One region of the Bacillus yunxiaonensis genome, then DNA from elsewhere that is predicted to be linked to it. Evidence: a T-box and tRNA genes for the amino acid it is inferred to sense, from the RefSeq annotation. Region 1 holds a T-box; the other holds one or more tRNA genes.
What was found. The T-box of region 1 lies ahead of ileS (isoleucine--tRNA ligase). A T-box ahead of a tRNA ligase gene usually reads a tRNA of that ligase, here a tRNA-Ile.
Positions count from the first base shown of each region.

Region 2: it encodes a tRNA-Ile, which carries the amino acid that the T-box ahead of ileS (isoleucine--tRNA ligase) is inferred to sense. The anticodon was not compared.

Region 1 covers NZ_JBAWSV010000005.1:440,983-444,414, forward strand. The annotation lists gene ileS (isoleucine--tRNA ligase) at 1-2,198, opposite strand, end outside; T-box leader at 2,279-2,498, opposite strand; gene divIVA (septum site-determining protein DivIVA) at 2,550-3,056, opposite strand; gene WAX78_RS16895 (YlmH family RNA-binding protein) at 3,148-3,432, opposite strand, start outside.
Region 2 covers NZ_JBAWSV010000002.1:278,988-282,419, reverse strand. The annotation lists gene WAX78_RS07545 (hypothetical protein) at 1-336, opposite strand, end outside; gene WAX78_RS07540 (DUF1189 domain-containing protein) at 401-1,168, opposite strand; tRNA gene WAX78_RS07535 (tRNA-Ile) at 1,392-1,465, shown strand; gene sodA (superoxide dismutase [Mn]) at 1,690-2,301, shown strand; gene WAX78_RS07525 (MFS transporter) at 2,490-3,432, shown strand, end outside.

The DNA.
Region 1 (3,432 bases):
TTATTTTCTGCTTCGATATATAAAATATCTTTTGCAAAATCTAAATAGAATGAACTTAAATCAATTGTACAGAAGTTGTGAATCGCATGATATACAGCTGCAAATTCATACGTTTCATAAGCTTCTTTTACTTTTGTAATTAAGTCATTTAATTTCACTAACATGTAGCGGTCTACTTCACGAAGTTCAGCTTTTGCTACTGCATCTTGACTTGGATTAAAGTCAGCTAAGTTTCCTAATAAGAAACGGAATGTATTACGGATTTTACGATATACTTCTGCTACTTGTTTTAAAATATCATCTGAAATACGTACATCAGATTGATAATCAACAGAAGATACCCACAGACGTAAAATATCGCCGCCTAATTGATCCATGATTTTCTTCGGTACAACAATATTCCCGATAGATTTACTCATTTTACGACCTTCACCGTCTAGTACGAATCCATGACTTAAAACACCTTTATACGGCGCTTTGCCTGTTACCGCAACTGCTGTTGATAATGAAGAGTTAAACCAACCGCGATATTGGTCTGATCCTTCTAAATATAAATCAGCTGGACGTTGTAAGTCCTCGCGCTCTTCTAATACAGCTTGATGAGAAGAACCAGAATCAAACCATACATCCATAATGTCCGTTTCTTTACGGAATTCGCCATTTGGGCTAGATGGATGTGTAAAGCCTTCTGGTAATAAGTCTTTCGCTTCACGTTCAAACCATACGTTCGAACCGTTCTCACGGAATAGATCTGCTACATGATTAATCGTTTCATCTGTAATGATTGGATCACCGTTTTCTGCATAGAATACAGGAATTGGTACACCCCACGCACGTTGACGAGAAATACACCAGTCACCGCGGTCACGAACCATATTATGAAGGCGTGTTTCACCCCATGCTGGTACCCATTTTGTTTCCTCTACAGCTTGTAATAATTCACTGCGGAACGCTTCAATAGATGCAAACCATTGTGCAGTTGCGCGGAAAATAATTGGTTGTTTCGTTCTCCAGTCATGTGGATAAGAATGCGTAATAAATGTTAATTTTAATAATGCACCAACCTCTTCTAATTTTTCCGTGATTGGTTTATTTGCTTTATCGTAGAATAACCCTTCAAATCCAGGTGCTTCACTTGTTAATACACCTTTATCATCAACTGGACAAAGAACTTCTAATCCATATTGTTTCCCAACAAGGAAGTCATCTTCCCCGTGTCCTGGTGCTGTATGTACACAACCTGTACCAGCATCTGTTGTAACATGCTCACCAAGCATAACGAGAGAATCACGGTCATAGAATGGATGCTTAGCCACTGTATACTCAAGCTCGCTACCTTTTACTGTTTTAACAACTTCTGTGTTTTCCCACTCTAATGTTTTTGAAACTGTTTCGAGTAACTCAGAAGCAATGATATATTTTGTATCATCTACTTTTACAATGCTGTATTCAAGTTCTGGATGAACAGAAATACCTAAGTTAGCTGGCAATGTCCAAGGTGTTGTTGTCCAAATAATGAACTTCTCGTCACCTTCTAAAACATTTTTTCCATCTTTTACAGGGAATGCTACGTAAATAGATGCAGATTTTTTATCTTTATATTCTATTTCCGCTTCTGCTAATGCAGATTCACTTGTCGGAGACCAGTAAACAGGTTTTTGTCCTTTATAGATGTAGCCTTTTTTCGCCATTTCACCAAATACTTTAATTTGCTGTGCTTCGTACGCTGGCTCTAATGTAATGTATGGGTTATCCCAATCACCACGTACACCTAAACGTTTAAATTGCTCACGCTGACGGCTTACTTGCTCATATGCGTATTCTTCACAAAGTTTACGGAACTCAGCAACTGTCATCTCTTTACGCTTAACACCTTTATTTGTTAAAGCTTGCTCGATTGGTAATCCATGCGTATCCCAACCTGGTACATATGGTGCACAATATCCAGTCATTGATTTGTAACGAACAATAAAGTCTTTTAACACTTTATTTAACGCATGTCCCATATGAATGTCACCATTTGCATATGGAGGTCCATCATGTAGTACGAATAGCGGACGCCCCTTTGTACGTTCTTGTACTTTTTCATAAATGTTCATTTCAGCCCATTTTTCTTGCATTACAGGCTCACGTTTCGGTAGATTTCCACGCATTGGAAATTCTGTTTTTGGCATTAATAAAGTATCTTTGTAATCCATGCTTAATTCCTCCTTGAATATATAAAAAAAGACATTTTTTCCAAATAAATGGAACAAAAAAGAGACCTTCTTATCCCCAAAAAAGGGACGAGAAGGTCTCCCGCGGTACCACCCTAGTAGACTACTACATATAGCAATCCTCTTTATATTCTTAACGCGAATACACGCCTCTGCTTACTTTGTTGTTCAGCGAGGAACTCCAGGGTGATATTCCCATTCTCTCCTTATCCTGAGCTTCCACCGTCCTCAGTTCGCTATATAAGGTATGAAAAAAGTACTTATCCCTATCTTCGTTTTTCTAAAAATTTATGTTGTATAGAATTATATGTAATAATAAGAAAAACGTCAAGCTTACACTGTTTCTTCTTTCTTAAGAAGCTCATCTACTTCTTCTTCCAACTCGATTAGCTTGTCCCAATCATCATTGTTTAGCATTTCAAGCTGTGCTTCTATTAGCATACGGAAACGTGTACGGAACACTTTCGCTTGCTTCTTCAATTCTTCAATATCAAATGCCACTTTTCTTGATTTTACTAACGCTTCATTAATGATACGGTCCGCATTTTTCTCTGCTTCACGAACAATTAACTTTGCTTCTTTTTGTGCATTACGTTTTACTTCTTCTGCTGCTTCTTGCGCTACAACAATAGATTTATTTAATGTATCTTCGATATTGGAGAAATGTTCTAATTTCCCTTCTAGTTGTGCAACCTTTTCTTCTAACGCTTTCTTCTCACGAATCACTAATTCATAATCTTTAATGACTTGATCAAGAAATTCATTTACTTGATCCTCATCGTAGCCGCGAAAGCTACGGCCAAATTCTTTATTATGAATATCTAACGGTGTTAACGGCACAAACGCCACCTCCAAGTAGGTTATCTAAAATTTCCTTTTTAATTATATCTTTTCTTCGACAAAATGGGAGATTTTCCTTCTAAAAAAGAAATCATTTTAAGATTCCATACAAAATTCTCCATTTATCGCGTTTTGTTTTTCCATCAACAGTGAGTAATTTACTCCTGCCATAACCTCTGACAGAAAATACATCTCCCGGAAAGCAGTCATAAGCAGATTGCTCAACTACTTTCCAATTCACTTTCACAAGACCATTTTTAATAAACGGCTGTGTTTTCTGACGAGATATATGAAACATTTCTGCTATCAGTACATCTAATCGAAGCGACGAAACAGTTCCCGATTTCTCGTCCCACTGTTCTTGTATATGTAATAC
Region 2 (3,432 bases), on a different contig from region 1:
ATAAAGGGGGAATTTGTATTTTTTTCCGATTTGTATTTTTGCAGGAGATTCATTTTGATTTAATCCTTTAAAATCTGTAACAACCTTTTCAATAGAAGGAATTTTTTTTTTGTTAATTTCTTCTGTAATGGATAGAACGGTATCACCTGTTTTTACTTCAATGATTTTATATTTTGATGATAATATATTTTCTTTTTGGCCGTTCTTTGAAGCTTTAGCCGAAGTTTCTTTTGCTTTGGAATATGTATGAAGCAACGGCAAAGTGCCGATTGTAATATCGTAGTACAGAATGTAACCGAGGACAAGCAACAATAAGACGCCGCCAAGTCTTTTCATCTTTCTCACTCCTTTGTAGAAAAATATATGCTTGTCCAAAAAAAAAATGCCTTGAAGGCATTTTTTATAGTGAATTTTTTTCTTTTGGCTTTGGTACTTCTTTTATTGTTAAGTAAAGAACAATGAGGACAACAGCAATAAATAGAAGTAACGGGCTTGGGACATTAATTTTTAACAAGTCCATTATCATAAAGAATATCGTTGGGATTGTATAGCTGTAGGCAGTTAATGTCCAAATTTGTTTGTAAGATAGTTTGCGCTGTCCGCTCATTGCAGAGCCGATAAATGCTAATAGCGTAACACCAAGGAATGTAATGAAGAGCTGGAATAAGTAAATAAATATCCCGATAATGAACATAGCAATTGGATATATGCTATCGATAAATGTAACCAATTCTTGAATATCTTTCTTTTCAAAAGTTGTATTTCCAAAGTCACTATATGGAAATGATTGTGTTTTTTGTTCTGCTATTGAAATCACTTTATCTTTTAAGATGAACACACCATCTCGGTTTGGATATGCACTTGTATCTGTTGCGTTTGGATCAAATACAAAAATAGAATTTGTGTCATCTTTTACAATGGGTTTGTCGATGTCTGCGTGAAGTTCGCCATTTTCAATTTTAAAATCAGGCACATCTTTTTCGATAGAACGATCAACCAGACTGATACCATCTTGAATGAAATTTCCAAATAGAATTGTTTTTGGAACGGTAGCAAATAAACATAACAACATTATGTAAAGAATCGTTTTTCCGATTTTTTGAAAACGAAAAAGCGCCATTTCTTTTGGTACATATAAACTTTTAAACAATTGCGTAAATATGGACATGAATTCACTTCCTTCTTTTAAATATACTGATTTATCACCTCATTGTAACGTACGCTTCTAAAGAATCACAAGATATATCATGCGTGATATGAAAATCAATTGACACATTTCTTTTCAATATGGTAAATTTATCTTACATTTTTATATGTAATCATACATTCCGTAGTAGTTTAACTGACTAGAGCATACAAGATACCTTGGCAGTTATTCGTATATATATTGTGGACCCTTAGCTCAGCTGGTTAGAGCAGACGGCTCATAACCGTCCGGTCGTAGGTTCGAGTCCTACAGGGTCCATACCCATTTCGCATATTCATACATAGCACATATGCTTCCTTATAAAAGGAAGCTTTTTTTACGAAATGTATGAGCATTTCGTTTGAAAAGAAATGGAAAATTTGCTACTTTAATGTTAGCGAGGCAATACGTTAAATTTGTTTTCACCCCCTATATAATTAGGGTAAAATAAATTTGTATGCCAAGTCATTATCGGCAATACATACAATGGGAGGAATATAACAATGGCAAAACATGAATTACCAAATTTACCTTATGCGTATGATGCATTAGAACCTCATTTTGACAAAGAAACAATGAACATCCATCATACAAAACATCACAACACATACGTAACAAACTTAAATGCTGCATTAGAAGGACATTCGGAATTAGCAGAAAAAAGCATTGAAGAGCTAGTTGCAAACTTAAACGAAGTGCCAGAAGCAATTCGCACAGCAGTACGCAATAACGGTGGTGGACATGCAAACCACTCTTTATTCTGGACAATTCTTTCTCCAAATGGCGGCGGACAACCAGTAGGTGAACTTGCAGGCGCAATTGAAGCAAAATTCGGCAGCTTCGATGCATTTAAAGAAGAGTTTGCAAAAGCAGGCGCAACTCGCTTCGGTTCTGGCTGGGCATGGCTTGTTCTAAACAATGGTGAATTAGAAGTAACAAGCACACCAAACCAAGATACTCCATTAATGGAAGGTAAAACTCCAATTTTAGGATTAGACGTTTGGGAGCATGCATACTACTTACATTACCAAAACCGTCGTCCTGACTACATCGGTGCATTCTGGAACGTTGTAGATTGGAACGCAGTTGAAAAACGTTACCAAGACGCAAAATAATTATAATTGTAAAAGCTAGGAGATGTTTCTCCTAGCTTTTTTTGTTTCTCACATCGGATCGATTGGTTCAACTAATCGCCAATGGAGAAAAACATTCCATTGATGGAAGTTTCACTTTACCCCTTCTTCTTTACATAATTGTAGCCTTCTTTGGAAGACTAGAACATGTGAAGTAAAGGAGAGTTCATATGAAATGGAAACATTTAATTGGCGATGTTGAGGTGAATCGTGACTTAGTATTATTACTGACAATTGGCGGGTTATATGCGTTGGCTATTTCGTTGTCGAATACGTTTGTTAATATTTATTTATGGAAACAAACAAAGGATTTTGTGAATATTGGTCTTTATAATTTAGCAAGCGTTGTTTTACAACCGCTGACATTTCTTGTAGCCGGAAAATTAGCGAAACGAGTGGATCGGACGATTTTGCTCCGAATTGGTGTGACAACATTAGCTATTTTTTTTATTGTTGTATTACTAACAGGAACAAATGCTTCGCGGTATATTTTACTTATCGGTAGTTTGCTTGGAATGGGATATGGGTTTTACTGGCTCTCATTCAATTTATTAACATTTGAAATTACAGAGCCGGAGACACGGGATTTTTTTAACGGATTTCTCGGATTGCTTAGCTCATTTTCGGGCATGATTGGTCCGATTGCATCCGGATTTATCATTTCGCGTATGGAAAAGTGGAGTGGTTATACATTCGTTTTTTTTCTGTCTTTAACCTTATTTACTATTGCAGTTGTGGTCAGTTTTTTTCTCACAAAGCGTGAATGTGAAGGGCGTTATGAACTGGTTGAAGTAATGAAAGAGAGAAAGAATAATAAAAACTGGGGAAGAATTACACTTGCTCACTTCTTTCAAGGTTTACGAGAAGGTACATTTATATTTGTTATTTCTGTATATGTGTACTTGGCTTCTGGAAGCGAATTAGCGCTAGGAAAATATGGACTTGTAAATTCTGCTGTTTCTTTCATTTGTTACTATTTAGTAGCACGTGTAATGAAAAAGGAATGGAGAAAAAAAGCCATTTTAATTGGTGGAATTATTTTATATGCCGTTGTATTTTTAGTTGTCTTTCATGTTACGTATACGAAATTGCTCATTTATGCAGCTTGTATTG